One region of the Streptomyces sp. NBC_00483 genome, then DNA from elsewhere that is predicted to be linked to it. Evidence: riboswitches for the same ligand, from Rfam matches in the RefSeq annotation. Region 1 holds a riboswitch; the other holds the start of a gene.
What was found. A riboswitch is a leader RNA that binds a small molecule or an ion and turns the genes downstream of it on or off. The one in region 1 is predicted to bind thiamine pyrophosphate.
Positions count from the first base shown of each region.

Region 1 (15,508 bases):
TCGATGCCAATGGAGCGTACAGCGGCTGGATCGTCTTTTGCTGTGAGGATTCGCTCTTTCAACTCCGGAGGGAAGTCCGCGTTGCTCAACTTGGGCAGGCGTTCGAGCATGCGCACGCTCGTCACCGGCATGCATTCCGGGATGATCGGCGTCTCGCAGCCGGCCGCGGCGACCTTGTCGCGCAGCCGCAGGTACTCCTCCGGGTAGAAGAACATCTGCGTGATCGCGTAATCGGCGCCCGCGCGGCACTTGTCGACGAAGTGCCGCACGTCGGAGTCCCAGTCCGCCGAGCGCGGGTGCATCGCGGGGAATGCGGCGACACCGACGCAGAAGTCCCCGGACTCCTTGATCAATTCAACGAGTTCGGCCGCGTACGTGAGGCCTTCGGGGTGCGAGATCCAGTCACCCATGGGGTCACCGGGCGGGTCGCCACGGACCGCGAGCATGTTCCGGATACCGGCGTCGGCGTACTGGCCGATGATGTTGCGCAGTTCGGCGACCGAATGCTCGACGGCGGTGATGTGGGCCACCGGCGTCAGCGTCGTGTCGGCGACGATCTGCTGGGTCTCCTTGACGGTGCCCGCGCGCGTGGAGCCGCCCGCGCCGTACGTCACGGAGACGAAGTCGGGCGAGACCGCCTCTACCCTGCGCAGGGCGTTCCACAGGTTGCGCTCGCCCTTCGCGGTCTTCGGCGCGGAGAACTCGAACGAGAAAGCCGTCTTGCCGGGCGCGAGCATGTCGCGCACGGTGCGGGCACGATCAGTCCTGGTGGAAGCGGTACCTAGGGCCATACGGGCAGGTTACTGACGGATATCCAAAGCCCCTAATCCCCGTCCACCTTGCGGACAGGCCACCAGGACGGCCGTTACCGGCGGATTTCTTCGGGACCGCGCGGGTCAGACGGCACGCAGGCGCTTCGCGAACTCGGCTGCCGCGGCGGCCGGATCGTCGGCCTCCGTGATGGCCCGGACGACGACGGCTCTGCGGGCGCCCGCCTCCAGCACCTCGTCCAGGTTCGTGAGGTCGATGCCGCCGATCGCGAACCAGGGGCGGTCCGTGCCCAGACCCGCCGTGTAACGCACCAGGTCCAGGCCGGGGGCGTACCGCCCGGGCTTGGTCGGGGTCGGCCAGCAGGGGCCCGTGCAGAAGTAGTCCACGCCCTCCTGGACGGCGGCCGCGGCGGCCTCGTCCTCGGCGTGCGTGGAGCGGCCGATGAGCACGTCCTCGCCGAGGACGGCGCGGGCCGCGGGGACCGGCAGGTCGCCCTGGCCCAGGTGCAGCACGTCCGAGCGGATCGCGTGGGCGATGTCCGCGCGGTCGTTGACCGCGAGCAGCTTGCCGTGGCGACGGGCCGCATCGGCGAACACCTGGAGGTGCTCCAGCTCCTCGCCGGCCTCCATGCCCTTGTCGCGCAGCTGCACGATGTCGACGCCGCCGGCCAGCACGGCGTCGAGGAACTCCGGCAGATCACCCTGGCGCCTGCGCGCGTCGGTGCACAGGTAGAGCCGCGCATCGGCGAGCAGCGCGCGCTTGGACGATTCCGCCATGAAGTCCCCCCGTGGGTCGTGCGATGTCGGTGGCGTGCGCACCACGAGGCTCGCGGTGCGCACGCCGGACAGTTGTCAGGTCAGACGGCGAGCGCCTGGGCGCGGCGCTTCACCTCCGTGCCGCGATTCTCGCTCAAGGCCTGCGCGGGCGTGCCCGGCAGGCTCGGGTCGGGGGTGAAGAGCCACTCCAGCATCTCTTCGTCGCTGAAGCCGTCGTCCCTCAGAACCGTCAGGAGGCCGACGAGCCCCTTGACGATCTTGTCGCCGTCGATGAAGGCGTCGGGCACGTGCAGCGCCCTGTTCTCACCGCGGCGCACGGCGATCAGCTGGCCTTCCTTGACCAGCTGTCGCACACGCGTCACCTCGACATCGAGCTGTTCCGCGATGTCGGGGAGGGTGAGCCAGGCAGGGACAAGAGCATCGATCTTTGCGTCAATCTCGGTCACAGGACAAGCCTGCCATCCCGGACTGACACTCGGAAGCCGGGCCGGTGCGGATGGGCCACGGCTACTCCCGTTTCGCCCCTTCCGGCACGTTCTGTCACGCCTTGGATGTCACCGCGGACTTCAGCGGGCGGGCCGGATCCGCGAGGAGCTCCGGGTCGAGCGCGGTCTCCGCCTGGATGAGCTTGCGCCCTTGGGCCAGGTCACGCGGCTTGCCGACGGCGAGGACCGCCACCAGGGCGCCGCCACGCAGCCAGCACACCGACCAGGCGGCGCCGGCGGGGTTGCCGCGCCACACCGTCGTGTCGGCGCCCGCGTGGTGCCCGGCGTACTGCACGAACCGGCCGAACTGCTCGGACCAGAAATAGGGCACCGGGTCGTACACCGCCGGGGTCTCGCCGACGATGTTCGCCGCCACCGTGCGCGGCCCCTGCAGCGCGTTGTCCCAGTGGTGGACCATGAGGCGCTCCCCGTAGCGCCCCGAGGGGAACGAGGAGCAGTCCCCCACCGCGTACACGTCGGGCACGGACGTGCGCAGCCCGTCGTCCGCGATGACCTCGCGGTGGGCGCCGAGCTCGATGCCGGAGCCGGCCAGCCAGCGGGTGGCGGGGCGGGCGCCGATGCCGACGACGACGGCTCCCGCGGGCAGCCGCGTGCCGTCGTCGAGGACCACGATGCCCGGCTCGACGCTCTCCACGCGCGCGTTGGTGCGCAGCTGGGCTCCGGCGTCGGCGTACCAGGCCGCCATGGGGGCGGCGATCTCGGCGGGCAGCGCCCCGGTCAGCGGCCGTTCCGCGGCCTCCACCACCGTGACGCGGCAGCCGGCCTCACGGGCCGCGGTGGCGAACTCGGCGCCGATCCAGCCGGCGCCCACGACCACCACGTCGTGCTGCTCGGCGAGGACGGGCCGCAGCCGCTCGGCGTCGTCGAGCGTGCGCAGCAGGTGCACTCCGGGGGCGGATCGCGTGCCCGGCAGCTGGACGGGCTCGGCGCCGGTCGCCACGACCAGCACGTCGTACGGGACCGGGCCCTCGGCCGTGTCGAGCTCGTGGTCGCCGGGCCGCAGCCCGGTCACCTCGCGGCCCAGCTCCAGGGAGACGCCGAGCGCCTCGAAGTCCACGTCGAAGGCCGAGCCCTCGGCCTTGCCGAGCAGCACCGCCTTGGACAGCGGAGGCCGGTCGTACGGCTGATGGGGTTCGGCGCCCAGCAGCGTGACCGCGCCGGCGAAGCCTTGTTCGCGCAGCGCCACCGCCGTCTGCACACCGGCCATGCCCGCGCCCACGATGACGACGTTCCGCTGCCCCGAAGGCGCTCCGCTCCCGCTCCGCTGCTCACTCACGGGATCAACCTTAGGCACCTGATCTTTCGTCAGTCAGCGGTGCGGGCCACTCCCGCGCCGTGACGTCCTGCACATGTGCCGGCGGTTTAGCGATCAAGACAAGGGCGGCGCCGCGGCGCTCACACCCGGCCGGGGAGCTCCTCGACCACGCTGGTGCCGCTGCCCGCCTGCGACTCCCACTCCCAGGTCTCGTCGAGGCGCACCCGGCCGTCCGGGAGCTCGGACACGGTCGAGACGCAGTGCCCGGAGGAGGTCGTTCCGTCGGTCTTCAGCTGTACGTAGCGGAAGTCGATCCCGTCCCCGGAGCGCGTGCCCACAAGGTGCCCCTCCACGACATCGCCGCCTACGTAGGCGGCCGAAATCCGGCCGTCCCTCTCCCGGTACGTGAAGCGGGTCCGCGTACCCACCTGCCCCGGTGCCTGGTCGACAACAGGGGACAGAACAAGACCGTCGAGAGAACGGGCCACGGGCTGAGACTCCCTTACTGGAGGCCATGGTGAACGGCTAGGGTGGCCAACGTAGAGCACTCGCGGGAGCCCGTACGCAGCGGGCTGAGAGGGAGGCTGGAGCGGCCTTCGACCGTACGAACCTGATCCGGGTCATACCGGCGAAGGGAGGGGCTTGACGCCCATGTCGTCGACGCCATCCGTTCATTCGCACACCTGCGACGTCCTCGTCGTCGGTGGCGGCATCATCGGTCTCGTCACCGCTTGGCGGGCCGCGCAGCGCGGTCTCTCCGTCGCGGTCGCGGACCCCGAACCAGGCGGCGGGGCCGCCCAGGTGGCGGCCGGAATGCTGGCCGCCGTCACCGAACTCCACCACGGCGAGCAGACGTTGCTCGGCCTGAACCTCGCCTCCGCGCGCCGCTACCCGGACTTCGCGGCCGAGCTGTCCGAGGCCGCCGGGCAGGACCTCGGCTACCGCGCGTGCGGCACGCTCGCGGTGGCGCTCGACGCCGACGACCGCGCCCACCTGCGCGAACTGCACGCGCTGCAAACGAAGTCGGGGCTCGGGTCCGAGTGGCTCTCGGGCCGCGACTGCCGCCGCCTCGAACCGATGCTCGCCCCGGGAGTGCGCGGCGGACTACGCGTCGACGGGGACCACCAGATCGACCCGAGAAGGCTCGCGAGCGCCCTCGTGACGGCCTGTGAGCGCTCCGGCGTGACCTTCCACCGGTCGTGGGCCGAAAGGCTCTGTGTCGTCCGCGACCGGGCGCGCGGCGCGGTCCTCGCCGACGGCACCGAACTCGCCGCGGACCAGGTCGTGCTGGCGGCGGGCAGCCGCAGCGGGCAGCTCGCGGGGGTGCCCGACGCGGTGCTGCCGCCGGTCCGCCCCGTGAAGGGCGAGGTGCTGCGCCTGACGGTGCCGAAGCGGTACGCGCCCTTCCTCAGCCGCACGGTCCGCGCGGTCGTGCGCGGCAGCCACATCTACCTGGTGCCGCGCGTCAACGGCGAACTCGTCGTGGGCGCCACCAGCAACGAGCTCGGCTGGGACACCACGGTCACCGCGGGAGGCGTCTACGAACTCCTGCGGGACGCCCACGAACTCGTCCCCGGCATCACCGAACTCCCGCTCACCGAGACCCGCGCGGGTCTGCGCCCCGGCTCCCCCGACAACGCCCCGCTGCTGGGGCCGACCGTCCTGCCCGGCCTCCTCCTCGCCACCGGCCACTACCGCAACGGCGTGCTCCTGACGCCGATCACCGGCGACACCATGGCGCACGCCCTGACCACGGGTGAACTCCCGGAAGAGGCCCGCCCGTTCACACCGCAACGCTTCGGCACCGCCCTCTTGGAGCAGCCCGCATGAAGGTCCACATCAACGGCGAGCCACGCACGGTGGTCGCGGGCACCACGCTCGACCTCCTGGTCACCACGCTCACCACCGCCCCCAAGGGCGTCGCCGCCGCCCTCAACGAAATCGTCGTCCCCCGCACGCAATGGCCCGCCACGGCGCTCTCCGACGGAGACCGCGTCGAGGTCCTCACGGCCGTACAAGGAGGCTGAACCGTCCATGGCCGACGACACTTTCGTCCTCGGGGGCGACGCGTACTCCTCGCGTCTGATCATGGGCACGGGCGGGGCGCCCAGCCTCGACGTCCTGGAGCGCGCCCTGATGGCCTCCGGAACCGAACTCACCACCGTGGCGATGCGCCGCGTGGACGCGGGCGTGCACGGCTCGGTGCTCTCCGTCCTGGAGAAGCTGAACATCCGGGTGCTGCCGAACACGGCCGGCTGCTTCACCGCGGGAGAGGCCGTCCTGACGGCCCGCCTCGCGCGCGAGGCGCTCGGCACCGACCTGGTGAAGCTCGAGGTCATCGCCGACGAGCGCACCCTGCTGCCCGATCCGATCGAGCTGCTCGACGCCGCGGAGACGCTGGTGGACGACGGCTTCACGGTCCTGCCCTACACGAACGACGACCCGGTCCTGGCCCGCAAGCTGGAGGACGTGGGCTGCGCGGCGATCATGCCGCTCGGCTCCCCCATCGGCTCCGGGCTCGGCATCCGCAACCCGCACAACTTCCAGCTGATCACCGAGCACGCGCGCGTGCCGGTGATCCTGGACGCGGGCGCGGGCACGGCCTCCGATGTGACACTCGCCATGGAACTCGGCTGCGCCGGTGTGATGCTCGCCTCGGCGGTGACCCGCGCGCAGGAGCCGGTCCTGATGGCCGAGGGCATGCGGCACGCGGTGGAGGCGGGTCGGCTCGCGTACCGCGCGGGGCGCATCCCCAAGCGCCATTTCGCGGAGGCGTCCTCGCCCATGGAGGGGCGGGCGCGGCTCGACCCGGAGCGCCCCGCCTTCTGACACGGGCGCACGGCGACGCCGGTCACAGCTGTGCTGCAGGACGGGCCCAGTCCGGCAGCACGCGGTCTGCCTGTCGGTCACTCCTCGTACACTCGCCTGCGTGGACACGACCCTTCAGGACCCGTTGCTCGGGCACGTGCTCGACGGCCGGTACCGCGTCGACGCACGCATCGCGGTCGGCGGGATGGCCACGGTCTACCGGGCCGTGGACACCCGCCTCGACCGCGTGCTCGCGCTCAAGGTGATGCACCCCTCGCTGGCCGCCGACGCCTCGTTCGTCGACCGTTTCATCCGCGAGGCCAAGTCGGTGGCCCGCCTCTCGCACCCCAACGTCGTGGGGGTGTACGACCAGGGCACCGACGGCGCGTACGTGTATCTGGCGATGGAGTACGTCGCCGGCTGCACCCTGCGCGACGTGCTGCGCGACCGGGGCGCGCTGCGGCCCCGCGCCGCCCTCGACATCCTGGAGCCGGTCCTCGCCGCGCTGGGAGCGGCCCACCGCGCCGGCTTCGTGCACCGCGACATGAAGCCGGAGAACGTCCTGATAGGGGACGACGGCCGGGTCAAGGTGGCGGACTTCGGCCTGGTCCGCGCGGTGGACACGGTCACGAACACCACGGGCGCGGTCCTCGGCACGGTCTCGTACCTGGCGCCCGAGCAGATCGAGAACGGCACGGCGACACCGAGCGTCGACGTCTACGCGTGCGGTGTCGTGCTCTACGAAATGCTCACGGGCAGTAAGCCGCACGCGGGCGAGTCCCCCGCCCAGATCCTCTACAAGCACCTCCACGAGGACGTTCCCCCGCCCTCGGCGGCGGTCCCCGGCCTCCCCTTCGAGCTCGACGAACTGGTCGCGTCGGCGACGGCGCGCACCCCCGAGGTGCGCCCGTACGACGCCGTGGCGCTCCTCGGGCAGGCCAGGGGCGCCCGGTCGACGCTCACCGACGTCCAGCTGGACGCGGTGCCGCCGCAGGCGCTCGACACGGAGTACGTGGGGGCCGACGACCGTACGAGTGTGATCCCGCGCGCGCTGGGCACGCCCGTACAGCTGCCGCTGCCCACGGACTCCGCGGACCAGGCGCAGCTCAACCGGACGAGCCGCCTGGAGATGCCGCCGCCCCTGCCTCCCACGGCCCCCGGGCCGGCGCACGGCAGCGGTCGCGGCCCGCAGCGCCGCACCCTCGCGATTCTCGCGGCGGTCCTGCTGGTCCTCGGCCTCGGCACCGGCGTCTGGTACATCAACTCCGGCCAGTTCACGAAGGTCCCGTCCGTCCTCAACCAGACGCAGACGCAGGCCGAGAAGCGCCTGGCCGACGCGGACCTGGAGCGAGGCACGGTCACGCGCGCGTACAGCGACACGTACAAGCGCGGCACCGTCATGGACAGCGACCCGGGTTCCGGCGACCGCATCCGCAACGGCGGGACGGTGGACCTGACCGTGTCCAGGGGCGCGAAGACCGTGAAGGTCCCCAACCTCAGCGGCACCCCGCTGGACAAGGCGAAGAGCGATCTCAAGAAGCGCGATCTCGAACCGGGCATGACCACCAGGAAGTTCAGCGACCAGATCGCCAAGGGCTCGGTGATCAGCACGGATCCCGGCGCGGGCAAGACGCGCAAGGCCGGTTCCGCCGTCGCCCTGGTCGTCTCCAAGGGCTCCCCCGTCGACGTCCCCGACGTCACGGGCGAGTCCGAGCAGGACGCCATCGCCGACCTCGAGGACGCGAGCCTGAAGGCCGAGATTTCCACGAAGCGGGTCAACTCCGAAGAGGACAAGGGCAGTATCGCCCGGCAGTCCCCCGCGGAGGGCAAGCAGCTCGCCGAGGGCGACACGGTGACCCTGACGATCTCCAAGGGCCCCGTCATGGTCGAGGTCCCCGATGTCACGGGCCTCAAGGTCGACGAGGCGAAGTCTCAGCTCAGCGCGGCGGGCTTCGAGGCGGAGGAGAACCGCGGCCTGCTCGGCCTGTTCGGTGACACGGTCAAGAGCCAGTCGGTGGAGGGCGGCGACGAGGCCCCGAAGGGCTCCAGCATCACGATCACCATCCGGTAGCGGCGGCCCGGCCGCGGGCGTTCGAACACGCATGACACCCTGGGCCGGGTGAACAGCAGCATCCGCAACCCGATCGGCGGTCACGTTCCCGTGGCCGGCGGCCTCGCGTCCGTAGGCCTCTCCTACGCCCGTGACCTCAAGGCCGAAACCGTCCAGGTCTTCGTGGCCAATCCCCGCGGCTGGGCCACTCCGCCCGGCAACCCCAAGCAGGACGAGGACTTCCGCGTCCAGTGCGCCGCCGAGAACATCCCGGCGTACGTCCACGCCCCGTACCTGATCAACTTCGGCTCGCACACCGAGGCGACCGTGGACAAGTCCGTGGACTCCCTGCGCCACTCGCTGCGCCGGGCCCGCGCGATCGGCGCCCTCGGCGTCGTCGTGCACACCGGCTCCGCGACCGGCGGCCGGGAGCGTGAGGTCGCCCTCGCGCAGGTCCGCGAGCGCATGCTGCCGCTGCTCGACGAGCTGACCCACGAAGACGACCCGTTCCTGCTCCTGGAGTCGACCGCGGGCCAGGGCGCCTCGCTGTGCTCGCGCACCTGGGACTTCGGCCCGTACTTCGACGTCCTCGACCGCCACCCCAAGCTGGGCGTCTGCCTCGACACCTGCCACATCTTCGCGGCGGGCCACGACCTCACGGGCCCGGCCGGCATGAAGCAGACCCTCGACCTGCTCGTGGACACGGTCGGCGAGGGCCGCCTCAAGCTGATCCACGCCAACGACTCCAAGGACGTCGTGGGCGCCCACAAGGACCGGCACGAGAACATCGGCTCCGGCCACATCGGCGAGGACCCGTTCCGTGAGCTGCTGGCCCACCCCGCGACCGAGAACGTTCCCCTGGTCATCGAGACACCCGGCGGCAAAGAGGGGCACGCGGCCGACGTGGCCCGACTGCAGGGGTTGCGCAGCGCCTGACGTCAACGAGGACGTCAATCGCTCACGCTGCGCGGAGCACGCACGGCCCGGCGCCGACTTCATGTCGGCGTTCCGGGTCGCGCTCGCCGCTTCGCCGGCGATCGCCTTCGTGGTGACGACCCCGGTCAACCGCTGGATGGTCGGCCGCGGCAAGGGCCACGCGGTAGTGCACCAGTACCACTGACCCCCAGGGGGTACCGGAAGCCTGGCGAGAGGCCTAGAACTCGGGCCCTTCCCCGGGCCCCTCCTGGTACGAGTACCGCTGCTCACGCCACGGGTCGCCCACGTTGTGATACCCGCGCTCCTCCCAGAATCCGCGCCGGTCCGCCGTCATGTACTCGACGCCGCGCACCCACTTCGGGCCCTTCCAGGCGTACAGGTGGGGCACCACGAGGCGCAGCGGGAAACCGTGCTCCGCGGTGAGCAGTTCGCCGTCCTTGTGCGTGGCGAAAATGGCCCGCTCGGACGCGAAGTCGGACAGCCGCAGGTTGGACGAGAATCCGTATTCGGCCCACACCATCACATGGGTGACATCGGGCCCGGGAGGGGCGAGCTCCAGGATCGTGGAGGCGCGTACGCCGCCCCATTCGGCGGCCAGCATGCTGAACTTCGTGACGCAGTGCAGATCGCCGACCACGGTCCCGTACGGCAGCGCCGCGAACTCTTCGTGGTTCCAGCAGTGCTTGTCACCGTCGGCGGTCGCGCCGAAGACCCTGAACTCCCAGCGCTCGGGCCGGAACTTGGGCACCGGGCCGTAGTGCGTGACGGGCCAGCCGCGCTGCAGACGCTGCCCCGGTGGAAGCTCCGGCTGCACTGCTCCCCCAGACTCGCGACCCACCGGATGACCCATGCCTCCATCCTGACAGACCTGGAGCAGTGGACGTGACCACGCCCACTCCGCCCGGACCTGCCACGACCGTTGATTCGGGCAACTCCTACTAAGCGTGCACTTACTGGACGCACTCGTGTGCCGGTGCAAGGATGCGCGAAACCTGCCCAGTAACCGCTTGGAAGGAGCCTCTGCGATGCAGGGCGACCCCGAGGTCATCGAGTTTCTCAACGAGCAGCTGACGGCCGAACTCACGGCCATCAATCAGTACTTCCTGCACGCGAAGATGCAGGACAACTTCGGCTGGACGAAGCTCGCGAAGTACACACGCTCCGAGTCGTTCGACGAGATGAAGCACGCGGAGGTGCTGACCGACCGGATCCTGTTCCTGGACGGCCTGCCGAACTACCAGCGGCTCTTCCACGTCCGGGTCGGCCAGACGGTCACCGAGATGTTCCAGGCGGACCGGCAGGTCGAGGTCGAGGCGATCGACCGTCTGAAGCGGGGCATCGAGGTGATGCGCGGCAAGGGCGACATCACGTCTGCGAACCTTTTTGAGTCGATCCTCGAGGACGAGGAGCACCACATCGACTACCTGGACACGCAGCTGGAGCTGGTGGAGAAGCTGGGTGAGGCGCTGTACATCGCGCAGCTCATCGAGCAGCCGGAGGGCTAGAGCTAGGCCGCTTCCGGAAGTTCCGCCGACTCGGCCTGCGGCGCGAGGGCAACGGCCGAGTCGCCCTGCTCGACAAGCTCCCTGCGGGGGCACGCGCTCCGGCCGAGCAGTGCCTGGATCCGGCGGACGCAGGAACCGCAGTCGGTGCCGGCCTTGCAGGCCGACGCTATCTGGCGGGGGGTGCAGGCACCGTCCTCCGCGTGCTTCTTGACCTGCGCCTCGGTGACACCGAAGCAGTTGCAGACGAACACGCGGTTCACCTCCCGGTCGGACCGTCGTCGGGACTCATAGGCAGCGCCGTCCCGATTGATCGGTGAGGCTAACCTAACCTTACCCGGCCGACCGGAAGCACAAAAGTGCCGTGGGGCGCGGATCCTTGTGATCCGCGCCCCACGGCGTTACCCACGGTCAATGGCCGTCACTGGTCGCGGTACATCTCCGCCACCAGGAACGCCAGGTCGAGCGACTGGCTGCGGTTGAGGCGCGGGTCGCAGGCCGTCTCGTAGCGCTGGTGCAGATCGTCGACGAAGATCTCGTCGCCGCCGCCCACGCACTCGGTGACGTCGTCACCGGTGAGCTCGACGTGGATGCCGCCCGGGTGCGTGCCGAGCGCCTTGTGGACCTCGAAGAAGCCCTTGACCTCGTCGAGCACGTCGTCGAAGCGCCGGGTCTTGTGACCGGAGGCCGCCTCGTACGTGTTGCCGTGCATCGGGTCGGTGATCCAGGCGACCTGCGCGCCGGACGCCGTGACCTTCTCCACCAGCTCGGGCAGCTTGTCGCGGACCTTGTCGGCGCCCATGCGGACGATGAAGGTCAGCCGGCCGGGCTCGCGGTCGGGGTCGAGGCGCTCGATGTACTGCAGCGCGTCCTCGGCCGTCGTCGTCGGGCCGAGCTTGATCCCGATCGGGTTGCGGATCTTCGAGGCGAACTCGACGTGCGCGTGGTCGAGCTGACGCGTGCGCTCGCCGATCCAGACCATGTGGCCCGAGACGTCGTACAGATTGCCCGTACGCGAGTCCACGCGGGTCAGCGCCGACTCGTAGTCGAGCAGCAGCGCCTCGTGGGAGGCGTAGAACTCGACCGTCTGGAACTCGGCCGGGTCGGTGCCGCAGGCGCGCATGAAGTTCAGCGCGTTGTCGATCTCGCGGGCGAGCTTCTCGTAGCGCTGGCCCGACGGGGACGACTTCACGAAGTCCTGGTTCCAGGCGTGCACCTGGCGCAGGTCCGCGTAGCCGCCCGTGGTGAAGGCGCGCACGAGGTTCAGCGTCGAAGCGGACGCGTGGTACATCTGCTTCAGGCGCTCGGGGTCCGGGATCCGGGCCGCCTCGTTGAACTCGAAGCCGTTGACGGAGTCGCCGCGGTAGGTCGGCAGCGTGACGCCGTCGCGGGTCTCGGTGCCCTTGGAGCGCGGCTTGGAGTACTGACCGGCGATCCGGCCGACCTTCACCACCGGCACCGAGGCGGCGTACGTCAGCACGGCGCCCATCTGGAGCAGGGTCTTCAGCTTGTTCCGGATGTGGTCGGCGGAGACGGCGTCGAAGGCCTCGGCGCAGTCGCCACCCTGGAGCAGGAACGCCTCTCCCTTGGCGACGGCCGCCAGGCGGTTGCGCAGCTGGTCGCACTCGCCGGCAAAGACGAGCGGCGGATACGACTCGAGGTCCGCGATCACATCGCGCAGAGCCTCGGCATCGGGGTACTCGGGCTGCTGCGCCGCGGGCAGGTCTCGCCAGGTGTTGCCAGCGCTTGCGCTGGTCTTAGCGTTCACGGTCACCTCGTAAACATTACGGGGTCATGCCGCCCGTCCATCCCCCCGCTCATCTTTTGAGACGGACGCGACACGTCTGAGCCCCACGCGCGGGCATCGGGTACGGTGACGCTCATGTTCGCGCAACTTCTGCACCGCACCTGGTGGTGGACCGCACATCCGGCGGCCCACTGACTGCGCGTATCTGAAACCGCGAAGGCCGCCCGAGGGGCGGCCTTCAGTGTTTTACGACACCGGCTGTTCCTCCCGAACGACTCCCGACAGTCTCTGGAAGGAACACCCTCATGCTCGACTCACTGCTCACGGGCGACCGCCCCTTCGCGCTTCTGCGCCGCCGCACCCCTGGCCGCGAGCACGACACGGTCGAGGTCCTGACCGGCCCGGTCGCCGAGTACGAACGCCTCGCCGACATCCCCGAAGGGCTCGCCCTCGTCCCCTTCCGGCAGATCAGGGAACGCGGCTTCGACGTCCGCGACGACGGCACCCCGCTCACGGTCCTCACCCCCGAGGAGTCGTACGAACTCCCGCTCGCCGAGGCCCTCGAACAGCTTCCGCGGCACGACGTCCAGGTCCGCGACGGCGGCTTCGACGTCGACGACGACGCGTACGCCGACATCGTGGGCCGGGTGCTGCGTGAGGAGATCGGGCAGGGCGAGGGCGCGAACTTCGTGATCCGCAGGACGTACGAGGGTGAGATCGCGGGATTCTCGCGGGCCGACGCCCTCGCGCTGTTCCGGCGGCTGCTCGACGGGGAGCGGGGCGCGTACTGGACGTTCGTCGTGCACACCGGGGACCGGACGCTGGTGGGCGCGAGCCCCGAGGTGCACGTCCGGATGTCCGGCGGCACCGTCGTCATGAACCCGATCAGCGGCACGTACCGCTACCCGGCCGAGGGCCCGACGCCCGAGCACCTGCTGGACTTCCTCGCCGACGGCAAGGAGATCGAGGAGCTGTCGATGGTCGTCGACGAGGAGCTCAAGATGATGTGCACCGTCGGCGACATGGGCGGTGTCGTCGTCGGTCCGCGGCTCAAGGAGATGGCGCACCTCGCGCACACCGAGTACGAGCTGCGGGGGAAGTCGACCCTCGATGTGCGGGACGTACTCAAGGAGACGATGTTCGCGGCCACCGTCACCGGCTCGCCCGTGCAGAACGCGTGCCGCGTCATCGAGCGGCACGAGGTCGGCGGCCGCGGCTACTACGCGGGCGCGCTCGCGCTCGTCGGCAGGGACGCGGGCGGGGCGCAGACGCTCGACTCCCCCATTCTGATCCGCACCGCCGACATCGACGCCTCCGGGCAGCTCCGCGTCCCGGTCGGCGCGACCCTCGTGCGCGGCTCCGACCCGGCGAGCGAGGTCGCGGAGACGCACGCGAAGGCGGCGGGCGTGCTGGCCGCGCTGGGCGTGCGCCCCGCACGCCCGCGTGCCGAGAGCACGCGGCCCGCGCTCGCCGACGACCCGCGGGTGCGGGCGGCGCTCGACGGGCGCAGGTCGGCGCTCGCGCCGTTCTGGCTGCGGATGCAGAAGCGCGAGAACGAGCTTTCCGGGCACGCGCTCGTCGTCGACGGCGAGGACACCTTCACCGCGATGCTGGCGCACGTGCTGCGCTCGACGGGGCTCGACGTGACGGTGCGGCGCTACGACGAGAAGGGCCTGCGGGAGGCGGTGCTCGCACACGAGGGCCCGGTCGTGCTGGGCCCCGGCCCCGGCAACCCCTCCGACCTGACCGACCCGAAGATGCGCTTCCTGCGCTCACTGACCGCCGACGTGATCCGCACGCACGAGCACGGCGTGCTCGGCGTCTGCCTCGGGCACGAGCTGATCGCGGCGGAGCTGGGCCTGGAGATCGTCCGCAAGGAGGTGCCGTACCAGGGCGCGCAGACCGACGTCGAGGTGTTCGGGCGGACCGAGAAGGTCGGGTTCTACAACAGCTTCGTGGCGTCCTGCGACGACGCGGCGGCGACCGAACTGGCGGCGCACGGCGTGGAGATCAGCCGGGACCGGGCGACGGGTGAGGTGCACGCGCTGCGCGGGCCCTCCTTCGGGGGCGTCCAGTTCCACCCGGAGTCGGTGCTTTCGCTGCGCGGCGCAGGGATCGTACGGGAGCTGCTGGCTCAGCTGGTCGACGGCGCCTCTGCGGGGACCAGCACGTTCTCGGAGCGGCGCCCGGCCTGATAGTCGAGGACGTTCTGCACCGTGGTCTCGATGATCTGTCCGACCGCGTCCACGGTGTAGTACGCCTGGTGGGACGTGACCAGGACGTTCGGGAACGTGACGAGGCGGGCCAGGGTGTCGTCCTCGACGACGTCGAGGGACTTGTCGAGGAAGAACAGGCCCGCCTCGGCCTCGTACACGTCGAGGCCGACGCCCGCGAAGCGGCCCTCGCGGAGCTCCGTGACCAGGGCCTTCGTGTCGATGAGGCCGCCGCGGCTGGAGTTGATCAGGATCGCGTCGTCCTTCATGGCGCGCAGCGCGGCGGCGTCCACGATGTGCTCGGTGGCGGGCAGCAGCGGTACGTGCAGGCTGACGACGTCGGCCTCGGCGAACAGCTGCTCCTTGTCGACGTACTTCATGCCGAGGGCCGTGCAGTTCGGGTTCTCGGCGACGTCCCAGCCGAGCAGGTTCATGCCGAAGCCGTGCGCGATCCTGGTGAAGGCCTCGCCGATCTTTCCGGTGCCGAGCACGCCGACGGTGCGGCCCCGCAGATCGCGGCCCATCAGCCCGTCGAGGCGGAAGTCGAAGTCGCGGGTGCGGGTGCTGGCGCGGACGATGCGGCGGTTGACGGCCATCGCGAGGGTCCAGGCGAACTCGGCGACCGAGTACGGCGAGTAGTACGAGACGCGGGACACGGTCAGGCCGAGCCGCTCGGCGACCTGTAGGTCGATGTTGTTGAAGCCCGTGGAGCGCTGGGCGATCAGCTGCGTGCCGCCGGCCGCGAGGGTCTGCAGCACGCGGTGGTTGAGGGTGGCGTTGACGCTGGTGGAGACGATCTCGTAGCCGGCCGCGATCGGTGCGGTGTCCTCGTTGAGGAAGACGTCGAGGCAGCGGACGTCGTGGTGCCCTTCGAAGGCCTTCTCGATCAGAGGCTTTTCGTCGGATTGCACGCCGAATGCGAGGATCTCCATAGAGGGAGTGTA
Region 1 covers NZ_CP107880.1:3,157,373-3,172,880, forward strand. Annotated here, with positions in the region: gene metF (methylenetetrahydrofolate reductase [NAD(P)H]) at 1-791, opposite strand, end outside; gene thiE (thiamine phosphate synthase) at 897-1,547, opposite strand; gene OHA73_RS13935 (Rv2175c family DNA-binding protein) at 1,628-1,993, opposite strand; gene OHA73_RS13940 (NAD(P)/FAD-dependent oxidoreductase) at 2,088-3,329, opposite strand; gene OHA73_RS13945 (hypothetical protein) at 3,449-3,796, opposite strand; TPP riboswitch at 3,849-3,962, shown strand; gene thiO (glycine oxidase ThiO) at 3,960-5,138, shown strand; gene thiS (sulfur carrier protein ThiS) at 5,135-5,335, shown strand; gene OHA73_RS13960 (thiazole synthase) at 5,343-6,137, shown strand; gene pknB (Stk1 family PASTA domain-containing Ser/Thr kinase) at 6,238-8,187, shown strand; gene OHA73_RS13970 (deoxyribonuclease IV) at 8,236-9,102, shown strand; partial or broken gene OHA73_RS13975 (DUF4396 domain-containing protein) at 9,173-9,286, shown strand; gene OHA73_RS13980 (sulfite oxidase-like oxidoreductase) at 9,320-9,952, opposite strand; gene bfr (bacterioferritin) at 10,128-10,607, shown strand; gene OHA73_RS13990 ((2Fe-2S)-binding protein) at 10,610-10,867, opposite strand; gene OHA73_RS13995 (class II 3-deoxy-7-phosphoheptulonate synthase) at 11,026-12,378, opposite strand; gene OHA73_RS14000 (anthranilate synthase family protein) at 12,657-14,546, shown strand; gene OHA73_RS14005 (2-hydroxyacid dehydrogenase) at 14,486-15,496, opposite strand.

Region 2 (15,508 bases), 2.1 Mb from region 1:
TGCCCGAGCAGGTACTCGGCCTGTGCGGACTCGAGACGGTGCAGCTCGGCGATCAGCTTCTGCTCGTTCGCGTCACCCGTCCCGTCGCCGAGCGCGGAGTGGTCGACGGCGCCGATGCCGTAGTGGTGGTGGTACAGACCGTCGACATCGCCGAGCCGCAGGTTGACCGGCCGGGCCTCGCCGTCCCAGTAGCGGGCGATGTCCCCCTGGTAGGGGGTGGCCGGCTCGGGGATGTACGGGGTGGTCGTGGGGGCCGTGGCGGTGAGTTCGGTGCTGGTCACTGATGTGTCCTATCTCTTACCAGAAGTCGGGCAGGCTGTAGCGGTAGGTGTTGTTCTGGTGCCATTGGTGGTTGCCGTCGACCCACGCCGCGACGCCCCGCAGGAAGCGCTGGACGTTCGGGAGCGGGCAGGCGGCGGCCAGGGCCGCGGCCTCTGTCTCGAAGGCGTGCATGAGTTCGTTGTGGACCTCGACCGACTTGAGGTAGGCCTCCTTGTCGGACAGGTCCTCGCGTTCCGCGATCACGACCGGCAGGTTCAAGTGCCGTCCGGGAGCGTCGAGTTCCTTCGTGTACGAGTACAGGTCGTTGACGATGGTCGTCGCGTTCCCCGCGAGCGCGATGACCTTCTGCATGTCCGGCAGGGCGTGCAGATCCGCCGGCAGTTCGTAGCCGCCGACGGTGTCGGTGATGGTCGGACAGGGGCGGAAGTTGTTGAACTGGCGCATCGCCAGGTACTCCCACACCTCCGGTACGTGGTCGTGCTCGGACCAGGCCGCTTCGGCGAGGTAGCCCATGTGCAGCCGGGCCATGTCGTGCCGATAGCGGTCGGCCTGCGAATCACTGCTGGCCTGGACGAAGTACTCCATGGCGGAGCGGTACGCGCGCCGGGGCGCGTCCGCGTAGAGCGATTCCACCCACTGCGGCTGGTACTCCCGCGTCGTGTACAGCGGGTCGAGCGTGGTGTGCGCGAGCAGGAGCCGGGAGCCGAGGCCGACGGGCGAGCCACCGTGGTCCTCGCAGTAGCAGTCGTCCAGCGCGTTCTCGGCCATCATCAGCCGGGTGGCGATCATGATGTGGTCGACGGTGGGTGCGTCGGGGTGGCAGCCGACCATGTAGCTGCCCACGGAGAATCCGTCGAACTCCTCCTCCCAGTCGTCGGGGTACAGGTCGACCTCGTCCAGCGCCCAGGCCTTGATCCGGCGGCCGACCTCCGCGACCCGTACGGGATCGGGGTCGGGCGCCGGGTGGTGGTACAGGCCGGGAACGGGCCGGCCCTTCGCGGTACTTGGCGTCGGAGCCGGGTCCGACGGACTCGGCTCCGCTCGCGGAGTCAGCCGCAGGCCCGCCGTGCCGAGGCCGCTGGGCCCGCGCAGCAGCCGCTCCAAGTCGGCGGTCGCGGCCGGGACTTCGGCCGCAGGCACCTCGGCCGCGGGCACCGGGGCCGTCGGCACCTCGACCGTGGGCGCCTCGGCGGCCGGCGGGGCCACTCGGGGCGCGCCGCCCGTGACGGCGGCGATGTCACGGGCGCGGGCCGCGGCGTCGGCCAGGACCTGCGCCCCGAAGCGGGAGACCGCTTCCGGCAGGCTCGACTGAGGAGGTGTCGGCTCAGGCGGGGGCATCCATGTCTCCTTGAGGGCTCCTTGGTGGGGCGGTCGGCCGAAGGTCCTGCTCCGCTACCTGCTGGGCCAGCGGCCGATCTGCACGTTCTCCAGCACACCGACCGCGTCCGGCACGAGGATCGCGGCGGAGTAGTAGGTGCTGACGAGGTACTTGGTGATGGCCTGCTCGTCGACGCCCATGAACCGGACCGACAACCCCGGTTCGTACTCGTCCGGCAGCCCGGTCTGGTGCAGGCCGACGACACCCTGGTTGTCCTCGCCGGTACGCATGCAGAGGATCGAGCTGGTGCGCTCCTTGGTGACCGGGATCTTGTTGCAGGGCAGGATCGGCACCCCGCGCCAGGCCGGCACCTGCTGGCCGCCGAGGTCGACGTGGTCGGGATAGAGCCCGCGCGCGTTGAACTCGCGCCCCATCGCCGCGATCGTGCGGGGGTGCGCCAGGAAGAACTTCGAGCCGCGGCGGCGGCAGAGCAGCTCGTCCAGGTCGTCCGGCGTGGGCGGACCCGAGTGCGGCTGGAGGCGCTGCTTGAAGTCGGCGTTGTGGAGCAGGCCGAACTCCCGGTTGTTGACGAGCTCGTGCTCCTGGCGCTCGCGCAACGCCTCGATGGTGAGCCGGAGTTGCTCCTTCGTCTGATTCATCGGCTCGTTGTAGAGATCGGCGACCCTGGTGTGCACCCGCAGGATCGTCTGGGCGGCCGAGAGCTCGTACTCGCGCGGCTTCGCCTCGTAGTCGACGAAGGCGCCGGGCAGTTCGTGCTCGCCCACGTGCCCCGCCGACATGGGGATCTCGGCCTCGCCTCGATGGTTCTGGCCCCGGCTCGCGAGCGACTTGAACTCGTCGACGTGCTCCCGCAGGTGCGGCGCCGCGGACAGCACGGCCGCGAAGTCGGAGCGCGACAGGGTGAGCAGGGTGCCCGAGGTCTCGGCGACCGCGGTCTGCTCCCAGCGGGCGTCCTCGTCCAGCAGTGCGCTGTCGCCGAAGCGGTCGCCGTCGGCGAGGACGTCGAGCGCGACCTCGTCGCCGTACTCTCCCTCGGAGAGCTGGCTGACGCGGCCGTGGGCGATCAGGTGGAGCTTGTCCGCCGGTGCCCCGCGCTCGACCAGTGTGTCGCCGGCCCGGAAGTCGCGCTGCACGCACCGGTCGGCGAGGGTGGTGAGCACCTCGACGTCGTCGAAGCCGCGCAGCAGCGCCAGTTCACCGAGTTCGCGGGGGATCACCCGGACGTCGCCGCCGTCCTGGATGAACTCGATGGTCCCGTCGCCGACGGTGTAGGTCAGGCGGCGGTTCACCCGGTAGACGCCGCCCTTGGTCTCGACCCAGGGCAGCATCCGCAGCAGCCACCGCGAGGTGATCTCCTGCATCTGCGGTGCGGACTTGGTCGTGGTGGCGAGGTTGCGGGCGGCCGCCGTGCCGAGGCTGGTCTGCTGCCGCGGCACCGACGCGGTGTCCGGCGTGGTCGAGTCAACGGTCATCGAGTGAGCTCTCCTTGGTCGGGCGAAAGCGCGCTTGCCCGTAACAACGGGACAGAAGAAGGAAAGATGGATATGTCAGGGGTAATGCGTCCAGAACCTGGATCACCGTAAGGGCCGCCTCGACCGCCCAACCAAGGAAAGCCGGTGACATTAGCTCGATGCGATGATCAAGGCCGCGCGGTGTTTGCCCGGTGACCGATGGATCTCGGCCCGTTTTCGTGGTGTGCCCCTGCGGACGCCGGCCCTGTGTCCACGCGGCGGGAGGGCGCCGCGGCATCGCAAACCCGATGGAAGTCGGCCAGCTGCCGCACAGGTCCTCATTGCGGACTTTGCACGGGGCAAGGTAGAGGCGGCATGGCGGAACGGGAACCCACGCGCGCACCGACCCCGGCCATCGCGTTACCCTGGCCGCCGTAACCGGACACGGGGTGCCCCACCCGAGGGCTGAGAACACACCCGTCGAACCTGAACCAGTTCGTACTGGCGGAGGGATGTCTCATGCCTGTCGCGCATGTTTCCAATGGCCTGCCTGCCGACCGCGAGAGCGGCGCCTTCGACGGGCGGATGCCCGCGGCACCCGGCGACCTCGGCATCGAGGGGCACGGCATCGAACCGGTGCCCGAGGGCAACCGCTACGGCGGGGCCGGGCGCCTGTTCACCGTGTGGTTCGCCCCGAACCTGACCATGACCGGCGTCTTCACCGGCACCGTCGGCATCGCGCTCGGCCTCGACTTCGCGACCGCGCTCGCCGCCGTCGTGCTCGGCACCCTGGTCGGGGCGGTGCCGACCGCCTACCTGGGGACGTGGGGGAGCCGGACCGGGGCGGGGCAACTGCCGCTGGCCGGGCTCGCGTTCGGGCGGGGCGTCGTGCTGCCGGGCGTGCTGCAGTGGCTGTCGTCCATCGCGTGGGACGCGCTGATCGGCCTGTTCGGCGGCGACGCGCTGGCCCGGCTGTTCGGCTGGCCGTTCTGGGCCGGCGTCCTCGTCATGCTGCTCGCTCAGGGCCTGCTCGGTGTCTTCGGCTACGAGGCCATCCACCGGCTGCAGATCGTCATGACCTTTGTGCTCGGCGCCGCGTTCGCGCTGATCGCCTGGCGGCTGCTCGACGGCGTGCACCCGGCCGCCCACGGCTCCGTGCACGGGGCCGACCGCGCCGGCGCGTTCGTCCTGACCAGCACCATCGCGCTGAGCCTCAGTCTGTCCTGGGCGCCGTACGCCAGCGACTTCAGCCGCTACCTGCCCGCCACCACCTCCCGTACCCGCATGTTCTGGTACACGCTGCTCGGCCTGCTGGTGTCGTTCGTGGCCGTCCAGGCGCTCGGGCTGTGGGGCGCCTCCGTGCTGACCGACCAGACGGCGGCCGGGGTCGACAAGATCCTCGGCGGGGGAGCGGTCGGCGCGTTCGGGCTGCTCGCGGTGGCGCTGGCCGCGCTGTGCAGCAACGCCATGAACGACTACAGCGGCTCGCTCGCCCTGCAGACCATCGGCGTGCGCATCCCGCGCCCGGCGGCCGCCGCCCTCGCCGCCGCGCTCGGCTTCCCGCTGGTGCTGTGGATGCACGCCGCCGACACCACCGCACGGTTCCAGAATGTGCTGCTGTTCGTCGGGTACTGGATCCCCGGCTTCGTGGCGATCGTCCTCGTCGACTGGCGTGCGCGGGCCAGGGCGCGGGCCGGAGCGCCGCTCGACCTCGCCGCCGAGCGCGAGCGGCGGCAGCCCGCCTGGCCGGCCCTGCTGGCCTTCGCGGCGGCCTTCGCCGCGGCGGTCCCGTTCATGGACACCAGCCTGTACGTGGGCCCGGTGGCCGAAGCGCTGCACGGCGCGGACGTGTCGTACTACGTAGCGTTCCTCGTGGCCGCCGTTGTGTACGCGCCGCTGCGGCTGCGGCGACGCGGCTGACCTGCCGTACGAGCCCTGTACCTCGCACCACCTGTACTTGTCGCACCTCCTGTACCTGGAGTCACCCCATGCACCAGACGCCCCCCGGCCGCCCCGATGACCTCGTCGCCTTCGCGGCGCAGGCGCTCGGGCGCGTACAGCACGACGCACCGCTGGTGCAGTGCCTGACCAACGCGGTGGTCACCGGGTTCACCGCCAACGTGCTGCTCGCGGTGGGCGCCGCGCCCGCCATGGTCGACATCCCCGACGAGGCGGGGCCCTTCGCCCGCGTGGCCTCGGGCGTGCTGGTCAACCTCGGAACCCCGCGCGCCGAGCAGCGCGCCGCCATGCCCGAGGCGGCGCGCGCCGCGACCGAGGCGGGCACACCGTGGGTGCTCGACCCGGTGGCCATCGGCGCGCTGCCCGTACGCACGGCCCTGGCCGCCGACCTGCTCGCGCTGCGGCCGACCGTGATCAGGGGCAACGCCTCCGAGATCATCGCGCTCGCGGGCGCGGGCGGCGGCGGCCGGGGCGTGGACGCCTCCCACGGTGTCGACGACGCCGAGGACGCGGCCGCGGAGCTCGCGCGGACGGCGGGCAGCGTGGTCGCCGTGTCGGGGCCCGTGGACTACGTCACCGACGGCACGCGCACCGCCCGGATCGCCAACGGGGACGCCCTGCTGACCCGCGTGACCGGCGGCGGCTGCGCGCTGGGCGCGGTGATGGCCGCGTTCGCCGCGGTGGACGAGGACCGGTTCGCGACGACCGTCGCCGCGGCCACCGCGTACACGGTCGCCGCCGAGTCCGCGGCCCGGACCGCGGCAGGACCCGGCAGCTTCGCCGTCGGCTTCCTGGACGCGCTCGCCGCGCTCACCCCGGAGGACCTCGCGAAGCATGCGGAGGTGTCATGACGGCACACATGACGGCCCGCCCTCGGCCGACGGATGCCGGTGTCGACCTGTCGGTGTATCTGGTCACCGACACCGCGCAGTGCGCGGCCCGCGGCCGCACCGTGACCGAGACCGTCGCGCAGGCCGTGGCCGGGGGCGTCACCGCCGTACAGATCCGGGAGAAGCACGCGAGCGGACGGGAGTTCCTGCGCACCGTCCTGGACGTCGCCGAGGTCCTGCCCGAGCACGTCGCGCTGATCGTCAACGACCGGGTCGACGTGTTCCTGGCCGCACGGGCGAACGGCGCACGCGTCACGGGCGTCCACGTGGGCCAGTCCGACCTGCCTGCCACCGCCGTACGTCAACTCATCGGCGACGACGCGGTGTTGGGGCTGAGCGCGGCCACCGCTGAGGAGCTGAACGCCGCCGCGGTCTCCGACGCCCGCGTCGACCACGTCGGCATCGGCGCCCTGCACACCACCCGCACCAAGGACGACGCCCCCGAGCCGCTCGGCCTCGACGGCTTCGCCGCACTGGCCGGGGCGAGCGCGCTGCCCGCCGTGGCCATCGGCGGCGTCATCCCGGCCGACCTGCCGCACCTGCGGGCCGGGGGCGCGGCGGGGGCCGCGATCGTCTCGGGCATCTGCGCCGCCGACGACCCACTGGTCGCCGCCCGGACCTACGCCGACCACTGGGCCGGCAGCCGAGATACCCACACCCGTCCCCGTATCCGAAAGGATGCCTCCGCATGACCGAGACACCGCCCGCGGTCGCGCCGCCCCGCGTGCTCACCATCGCCGGGTCCGACTCCGGCGGAGGCGCCGGGATCCAGGCCGACCTCAAGACCATGCTGGCCCTCGGCGCGCACGGCATGAGCGTGCTCACCGCCGTGACGGCCCAGAACTCCCTTGGCGTACAAGGCGCTTGGAGCATCCCGCTCGACGCCGTGCGCACCCAGTACCGCAGCGTCGTCGACGACATCGGCGTGCAGGCGCTCAAGACCGGCATGCTCGCCGCCCCCGACATGGTCGTCACGGTCGCCGAGCTGCTGTCCGAGGTGCCGGCCCCCGTCGTCGTCGACCCCGTCAGCGTCTCCAAGCACGGCGACCGGCTGCTCGCCGACGATGCGATCGACGCCGTACGGGACCGCCTGCTGCCGGTGGCGACGGTGGTCACGCCGAACCTCGACGAGGTCGCCGAACTCACCGGCGTCGCGGTCGAGGCCGACACCGCGGAACGTGACATGCGGCGGGCCGCCGAGCGGCTGCTCGCCTACGGTCCCCGCTGGGTGCTCATCAAGGGCGGTCACCTGCCCGGCGAGGCCGTCGACCTGCTCACCGACGGCACGGACGAGCACTGGCTGCGCTCGCCGCGCCACAACAACGCCCATACCCACGGCACGGGTTGCACCCTCGCCTCGGCCGTCGCGGTCGGTCTTGCCCAGGGGCATGAGGTGCCGGAGGCGGTGCGCCGGGCCAAGGAGTACGTCACCGGGGCCATCGCGGCGGGGTTCGCGCTGGGGGCCGGGATCGGGCCGGTCGACCATGGGTGGCGGTTCCGCGCGGTGTGATCACTCCCCTCCCCGGGGGTGCGCGGCGGAGGCCGCCGCCGCACGGGAGCCGACCAGGAGCAGGCAGAGCACGGCGCACCCGGCGACGATCCCGGCCAGGACGAGCAGCGGGTCGAGCGGGCGGGCGGCGCCGACGGCCTGGGTCGCCGGGGTCTGCTCCGCTTGCGATGTGGGGGATGCGGGGGCCGGTGGCGCGGCGGCAGCGCTGCTGTGGTGTTCGGACGGCGTGGGTGTCGAGCTGGGGGTGGGGCTCGCGCTCGATGTCTTGGTGAGTGTCGGGCTGGGGTGTTCGTGGGTGTGTGCGGCCGCCGGGGGTGGGGTGCTGGGAGCCGGGGCGCGGGTCGTCGCGGCGGCCTTGACGACGATTCCGCCGGTCATCCCGGGGTGCACGGTGCAGACGTAGCCGTACGAGCCCGCCTTGGTGAACGTGTGGCTCCAGGTGCCGCCCTTGTCGAGCATCGGTGAGTGGATCGAGGCCGGGCCCGACGTGGTCTTGACGTCGTGCGGCGCGGTGTCCTGATTGACCCAGGTGACGCTGTCGCCGACCGGGATCGTGAGCGTACGGGGCCCGAACTTGTAGTCCGACATGAGGACTTGGTGACCCGCCGCGTGTGCGGCGGGCACGGGGAGGGACACGACGGCGCCGGAGCCGATCACGGTGGCGAGCGCGAGGTGTGCGGCGCGGTGGGTCAGGCGGGGCATGTGAACTCCGCGGCGACGAGCAGACGCAGCTGGTCTGCGGGGCGGATGCGGGACAGGGCGAAGCCCGTGGTGCGGCGCAGGTGACCGTAGGGGACGCGGGCGGTGCCGAGGACGAGGAGTGTGTCGTCCGTGCGGGAAACGACGCGCAGGGGCAGCGTCGCGGGGACGCCGGGAACGGTCGTGTCGGCCGTGGCCAGCTCACCGTGGACGAGCAACTGGGCGCCGTCCGCCCGCGGTTCGAGGGCGGTGCTGACGAAGGAGAGCTCGTCGCCGCCGAGCGCGTCACCGGTGAGCCGGAGAGCCAGCACACAGTCGTCGGGTGTCGGTGCGACGGTGAGTGTCGCCTCGTCGGCGGTGACGCGGCGGCGCAGGGTGGTCAACGGGCCGAGCCGGGTGCTGATTTCGACGATGCAGCGGTCTCCGGCGGCGGCGTACGCGCCGGGGCGTGGCAGCCAGGAAGGGCCGGGTTCGGGCGGGGCGGCGGACGGGACGGGCAGGGTCTGCGTGGTCATGTGTGCGCTCATGGCGGGCACCTCGGTTCACGAGGGAGGGGCATGGCATTGGGCGGGTCGTGCGGGGACAATGGCGGCGGTGGCGGGCCGGCCGACTGCGACTCGGCCGGCCCGCCATCACGCGCCTCGTCGGCGACCTCGGTTCAGCAGGAGGTCGACACGTAGTTGATCGACGGTGCGAGGAGGCGCTCCGCCCAGACCGTGTGCATCTTGACGTACGCGTCCGGGTTCAGGATGTCCGCCACCTGCTGGCCCGGGGACTCCTCGAGATGGGCGGAGTTGACGTGCTGGAGCAGGACGCCGAGCGTGCCGTCGAGGACGGAGCCGCCGCCTTCCACGGTGGGCGTGAGGATCGACTCGACCCAGACGGTGTGCATCTTGATGTAGCTGTCGAGCTTCAGCGCGTCCTGGACCTGCTGGCCCGGGGACTCCTCCAGGTGGGCCTTGTTGAGGTGCTGGAGGATGGGCAGGAGGACCTGCTGGACGCTCTGGCACTGCCCGGCGTCGTCACCGTCGTCGCCACCGCCGGAACCGCCGCTCGACCCTCCGGTGGCGCCGCCCATGGAGCCGCCTGACTCGTGACCCCCGGACGAACCGCCGGACGAGCCGCCGGTGGAACCGCCCGTCGAGCCGCCGGATCCGCTGCCGCCGGTCGAGCCACCGGAGCCGGAACCGCCCGTGCTTCCGGAGCCGCCCGTGCTGCCCGAACCACCCGTGTCCGAACCGCCCGCCCCGCCGCCGGAGTCGTCCGCCACCACCGTGATCGACGCGACCATGTCGGGGTGCACGGCACAGTAGTACTCGTACTTTCCGGGCTTGGTGAAGGTGTACGACCAGCTGTCGCCCTTCTCCATCGTGCCGGAGTCGAACTTCGCGGGGCCGCTCGTCGCGGTGACCGTGTGTGGAGCGGAGTCCTCGTTGACCCACTTCACGGTCTCGCCGACCTTGACGGTCATCTTGGTCTGCGCGAACTTCATGTCCGCGATCTTCATCGTGTGGTCGGCCGCAGCTGCCGCGGCGGCGGGCCGCTGCTCCTGCATCTGGGCCATCGAGTGGGCCTCGGCGGCCGGTTGGGGCGCGGCGGTGGCGGGAGCCGCGGCTCCGTCGGCCGCCTGGAGGAGGCCGAGGCAGCCCACGGACGCCAGGGCGGCGCCGAGCCCGGCCGCGAGCAGGGCACGATTGCCGCGCCGGGACGGCGGGCGCTGCCGCGCCTGTGTGTCGCGATCGGAAACGTCAGTAGTCATGAACGAACTTCTCCTCACGGTTCCTTGCGGATCGGCTTGTGGACTGGGTGATGGTGGTACGCGGGTCAACGGCCGGGAGCGGCGGTGACCAGCAAACTCGTCGCGGCGAGCACGACGAGGACGAGCCCCGTCTCGGCCGCGACCGAGTAGACGAAGGGCCGTACGGTCGCGCGGTCCCCGCGCAGTAGAACGGCGATGTCGAGCCGGGTGCGCACCCAGCCGCGACTGCGCTGCGCGATGAGCAACACCCCGGCCAGCAGCGCGAGTTTGACGAGCAGCAGCTGCCCGTATCCGGTGGCGAAGAGGGCGTCGAACGAGCCGACGACCTGCCAGGTGAGTACGGCCCCGGCTGCCGCGATCGCGGCGACGGACACCCCGGCGAGCACCGAGTAGCCGGAGACGGCGGTCGACATCTCCTCCGGGCGGCGGCGCGGCAGCACGCCGGCCAGCAGCAGGGTGAGTCCGCCGAGCCACAGCGAGATGCCGAGCAGATGGACGAGGTCTGCGACCGCGCCCCAACCCGGGTGACTGCCCTCGGAGTTGTGGCCCGCCATGCCCGTGGTGCGCAGCAGCCCCAGGCAGACGACGGCCGCACCGACCCGCCAGCCCGGCGACCGTGCGGCGCGCTCGCCGTTCTGCAACAGCGCGGCGAGCACCACCGCCGCGAGCACCCACATCAGGGCCCGGCAGGCCAGGGCGACACCGACCTCACTGCCCAACAGGTCGACGTACGTGGAGGCCTTGAACGCGTCGCCGACCGAGCCCATCGCGCCGTACGCGCCCTGTAGCCCGGCCGCCGCCACGGTGGCGACGAGGCCGGCCGCCCAGGACGAGGCGAGGATGCGCCGGGTCCTGCGCTCCCGTGTGCCATCGGGCCACAGCATCGCTACGAACGCGAGCCCGCCGACGTACAGCGCCAGCGCGAGATATCCGACCCAGCGGGCGACGGCCCAGGCGGTGCGGACCGTGCCGGACGGCGCGACCGCGGGGGCGGCGGCGTCGTCCGTGGATGTGTGGTCCGGAGCGGTGGAACCGGTGTGCGCGGGGAGGGCGAAGGACAGCGACCCGGAGGACGGATGCCCGTCCCCCTTGCTGCGTACATGCCAATCCAGGGTGAGGCGGCGGCCGGCTTCCTTGGCCTTGCGTAGGGGGATGTCGGCGGCAACGGTGTCGCGGACCTTCCCCTGCGCGAGCGCCAACTCGTCGCCGCCCAGGGTGACATGGAGGTCGGCGAGGTCGACGGGCTCGGTGAAGGTGAGCGTGACTTCCTTCGGGGGCTCGTCGAGACGGGCCCCGCTCTTGGGGGACGAGGACTCCAGCTCGGTGTGAGCGGAGGCGGCGGGGGTCGTGAACAGGAGTGCCACGAAGGCGAGAACGACGACGTAAAGGGAGCGAGTGCGAGTTCTCACGGCGTCAACTCCGTGAGCAGGGCGGGGTCGGAGGCCAGGCCGACGCAGGGGGTGACCTCTTCGTCGGATGCGGATTGAGAGCCGGGCGCCGATGAGGAGGTCCCGTCGCCCCCGTTGGTCAGGCCATCCAGAAGCCCGGTCACAGGGGTGAGCGCCCCCTTCAGGAGCGGCTGTACGAGGCGGACTTCTCCGGCCGCGCACGACGGCGACGTCGAGGGGGAGGAGGGGGAAGGCGAAGGGGTGGCGGACGGCGGTGATGAGGGGGTCGGCGAGTTCGGCGACGTGTGACCGGAATGGCCGGAGTCACCGGGAAGGCCACTGGAATTGTCGTGCCCCTCATGGCCGGCCGCGGCTTCCCCCGCTCCTCCCGTGCCGCCGCCGGGAATTCCGCCCACGGGCAGCTCGCCGGTGTCCCCGGTTCCGTCACCTCCGGAATCCGACGTGGGGGACTCGGTCGGTGTCGGAGCGGGGCTGCTGGGGGCGGACGGGGAGGCGGGCGCCCCGACGGTCGGCGGGGCGGTGCCGGCTGTGGTCTGGTCGGCCGTTGCGCCGATGCCGGACGCGTAGCCGAGGACGATGATCACGGCGGCGGCGAGCGCGCCGGCCACGACCTCGTCACGGTGGTCTCCTGGCCAGGAAGCCCTGGCGAAGAAGGACATGAATTTCCTCCTGACGGCGGACCTGCAATGCCAAGGAGTGCATCGACGCCAGGAGTCCCGGTGGATACGCGTCAGTTAATGCGCGGTTTCATTGCCTCATTTCTGCGACCAGGTCCACTGTGAGAAAGGTCTTCACCGGTGGAATGCACGCATTGCCGTACAGAGGGAAATGGCGAAAAGGAGCAAGGTGCCCATCAATTCTTCACGGAATGCCCGCTCCTGCATATGCCCGTCTCGTGGGCCACGTCCCCAGCCACCACGACGAGTTCGGCGACGGTGCCGGGGATGTCTTCAGGGGCGGCCCGGAGGATGTCCCGGGAGAGCACGGCGAAGTCCGCGACCTTGCCTACGGACAGCGAACCCCGCTCGTCCTCAAGGAAGTTGGCGTACGCCGAACCCATCGTGTAGGCGTGCACGGCCGTGGCCACGTCGACCGTCTCCTCGGGCATCCACGCCGGGCCGCCGGCCAGCGGCTTGCGGGTGATGGCGGTGTAGATGCCGATCATCGGGTCCATCTCCGCGACGTTCCAGTCGCTGGAGAACGCGAGGGTCGCGCCGGCCGCGTCGAGGGTGCGCATCGGCCACGCCTTGTGCCAGCGGCCCGCCCCGACGTTCGCCGCCCAGTCCTGGCCGGGGCCCGCGATCTCCGGTGCGCAGTGCCGCGGCTGCATGCACGCCACGACGCCGAGCCCGGCGAAGCGCGGCGCGTCCGCCGGGTCCAGGCACTCCACGTGCACGACCTGGTGGCGGGCGTCGCGCGGGCCGTTGACGGCGCGGGCCTGCTCGACGGCGTCCAGGACGGTGCGGATGCCCCGGTCGCCGGTGGCGTGCACGAAGCACTGGAAGCCGCGGGCGTCGAGCTTCGTGAGCAGGTCGGCGAACTCCTCGGCCGGGTAGAAGGTCTCGCCCCGGTGACCCCCACAGCCGGTCGAGTACGGTTCGAGGAGCGCGGCCGTGCGCGGCTCCACGACGTCGTCGATGTAGAGCTTGAGCGGGCCGAGTTGCATCCGCTCGTCGCGGTACGCGCGCGTGGCTGCCTCGAAGTCGTCGAGGTCCGCGTCCGAGGTGCCGCGTGGGTGGAACAGGGCGGCGACGAGCCGCGAGCGCAGCCGCCCCTCGGCCCTGGCCCGCTCGAACAGGGCCAGGTCGTCCAGGGAGTTCTGCGGCTCTACCACCGTGGTGATGCCGAACCGGATCGCGTCGTCGAGCGACTTCACGAGCCGCCCGTACTGCCGCTCGGGGCACGCCCACGGCACACCGAGCTCGCGCAGCGCCCGGTGGCCGTCCCGGGACAGCCCACGCACGGCGAAGTCCCGTACGAAGCCGGTGGGTTCACCGGTCGTCGGGTCGGTCTGGGCGATGCCGAAGGGGAGTTCCGTACGGTCGGCGCGGACGCCGAGCCGGTCCAGGGCCGCCGAGTTGAGCCAGGCCGTGTGCACGTCGTAGCTCAGGACCATGGCGGGGGTGTCACCGGTGACCGGGTCGAGGTCGGCGGCCGTGGGCATCCGGCCGTCCGGCAGCGCCGAGTAGTCGAATGCCTCGGCCTCGATCCAGGCGGCGTCCGGGTTCCGCTCGCGCCAGGCGGCGATGCGGTCGTGGATCTCCGAAAGGCTTGCCGCTCCGGCGAGTTGGACGCAGGCGTCGTCCGAGCCGAGCCGGACGTGGTTGTGGGCGTCGATGAACCCGGGCAGCACGAGCCGCCCCTCCGCGTCGACGACCCGGGTGTCCGGGCCGGTCCAGCGCCCGGCGTCCGCGTCGTCGCCGAGCCACACGATCCGCCCGTCGCGCACGGCGAGCGCCTCGGCCGCGGGCAGTTCCGGATCGACGGTGTGGATGCGGGCGCCGCGCAGGACGAGGTCGGCGGGGGCGGGTTCGGGGGAGTGGTGCTGTGCGCGTGCCATGGGGATGCGGTTCTTTCTCGTACGAGGGGTGTGGTGAGGGAAGGGGTGTCACGCGGTGTGCGGGCGCGCGCTGGTGCGGGCAAAGGCCGCGTACACGACGGCCGCGACGACGGCGCCGAGGGCGCTGAGGTCCATGCCGCCGAGCGGGGCCACGAGCGGGCCCCGCCACAGGGCGCTGTCGCAGGTGAGCGCCGCGAAGACCATGCCGGCGAGCAGGGCGGTCAGGCCGGCGGGACTGTAGCCGGCGCGGTACCAGTAGCGGCCCGCGCGTCCGGTGTGCAGGGACTCGGCGTCGTAGCGGCAGCGGCGCAGCACCATGTCGGTGAGGAAGACACCGCCCCACGGCGCGAACACGATGACGAGCAGCGAGAGGAACGACAGCAGCGACTCCGTGAAGTCGACCAGGAACAGCGCGGCGAGCGAGCCTGCGGCCGTCACCGCCGCGCTGATCAGGATCGCCTTCGCGCGGCTCCAAGGGATGCCGAGGACCTGGAGGTTGAGGCTCGACGAGTACAGCGTGATGATCGAGTTGGTGACCGAGCCGCCGAGCACCAGGGCGAGGAACAGCGGCTGGAACCAGCCCGGCAGCAGCCCCTGCGTCCCGGCCACCGCGTCCGTGAGGTCGGCCTGTGTCGCGGCCGCCGCGCCGGCGACACCGAGGGCCACCGAGGAGATGAGTCCGCCGAGCGCCCCGTTCCAGGTGAGCGCGCGCATCGTGGTGGTCGCCGGCAGGTAGCGGGTGTAGTCGGCGGGCATCGGCACATAGCTGATCGGCCCGGCGAGGACCACGACGAACGCGAGGGACCAGGCGGCCGCACCGCCCGGCGCGGGTGCGGCGCCGGTGTCCGTGCCCGGCAGCAGGAACAGCAGCATCGCCGCGAACCCGATGGTCAGCGCGTACGCCAGCCAGCGCTCGGCCCACTGCACGGTCGCGTGGCCCCACAGTGCGACGGCGAAGGTGAGGGCCAGGGTGGCGGCGAGGCTCGCGGCGCGGGCGGCGGTGCCGTGCCAGCCGAGTTCGGCGCAGATCGCCTGGAGCGCGAGGACGCCGACGACGGTGTTCACGATGGTGTAGCCGATGCTGACGATCCAGTTCAGCAGGCCCGCCGGCCAGTTGCCGCGCACACCGAACGCGGCGCGGGAGATGACCAGCGTCGCCGTGCCCGTCCGTACGCCGCTCATGCCCGCCGCGCTGATGGCGAAGAACGTCAGGCCACCGAGGACGACCGCGAGCACGGCCTCCCAGAAGGACAGTCCGAACGAGACGGCCAGCGCGCCGTTGATGACGTAGGTGAACGTCAGGTTCGAACCGAACCAGAGCCAGAACAGGTCCCGCGCCCCGCCGTGCCGTTCGGACTCCGGGATCGGGTCGATGCCGTGCTCCTCGACCTGGAACACCTCGTCCCGGGCCGGCTGCGCGGGCGCGTCCGGCGTGGGGACGTCCCGCGTGGGGGCGTTCCGCGCGGTCGGGTGTGCCGTCATGCCGTCGCCTCTCGTCGCAAGGGAACGGCTTGAATGCCGTTCAAGAAACTTGAATGGCATTCAAGATGCGGCGCGGTGCCGCCCCACGTCAAGAGGTAGGCTGCGATCAGCACGAACAGCGGTGAGGGGCGGCACGGATGGCAGGGTCGACAGCGGCACGGTCGGGAC
Region 2 covers NZ_CP107880.1:1,045,279-1,060,786, reverse strand. Annotated here, with positions in the region: gene OHA73_RS04540 (geranyl diphosphate 2-C-methyltransferase) at 1-281, opposite strand, end outside; gene OHA73_RS04535 (family 2 encapsulin nanocompartment cargo protein terpene cyclase) at 298-1,620, opposite strand; gene OHA73_RS04530 (family 2B encapsulin nanocompartment shell protein) at 1,675-3,093, opposite strand; TPP riboswitch at 3,508-3,602, shown strand; gene OHA73_RS04525 (purine-cytosine permease family protein) at 3,592-4,992, shown strand; gene thiM (hydroxyethylthiazole kinase) at 5,061-5,882, shown strand; gene thiE (thiamine phosphate synthase) at 5,879-6,613, shown strand; gene thiD (bifunctional hydroxymethylpyrimidine kinase/phosphomethylpyrimidine kinase) at 6,610-7,431, shown strand; gene OHA73_RS04505 (cupredoxin domain-containing protein) at 7,432-8,133, opposite strand; gene OHA73_RS04500 (hypothetical protein) at 8,121-8,657, opposite strand; gene OHA73_RS04495 (cupredoxin domain-containing protein) at 8,789-9,889, opposite strand; gene OHA73_RS04490 (copper resistance CopC/CopD family protein) at 9,955-11,298, opposite strand; gene OHA73_RS04485 (hypothetical protein) at 11,295-11,957, opposite strand; gene OHA73_RS04480 (amidohydrolase) at 12,152-13,858, opposite strand; gene OHA73_RS04475 (purine-cytosine permease family protein) at 13,907-15,340, opposite strand; gene OHA73_RS04470 (TetR/AcrR family transcriptional regulator) at 15,478-15,508, shown strand, end outside.
Region 2: linked by a shared signal. The riboswitch ahead of OHA73_RS04525 (purine-cytosine permease family protein) and the one ahead of thiO (glycine oxidase ThiO) in region 1 are both predicted to bind thiamine pyrophosphate.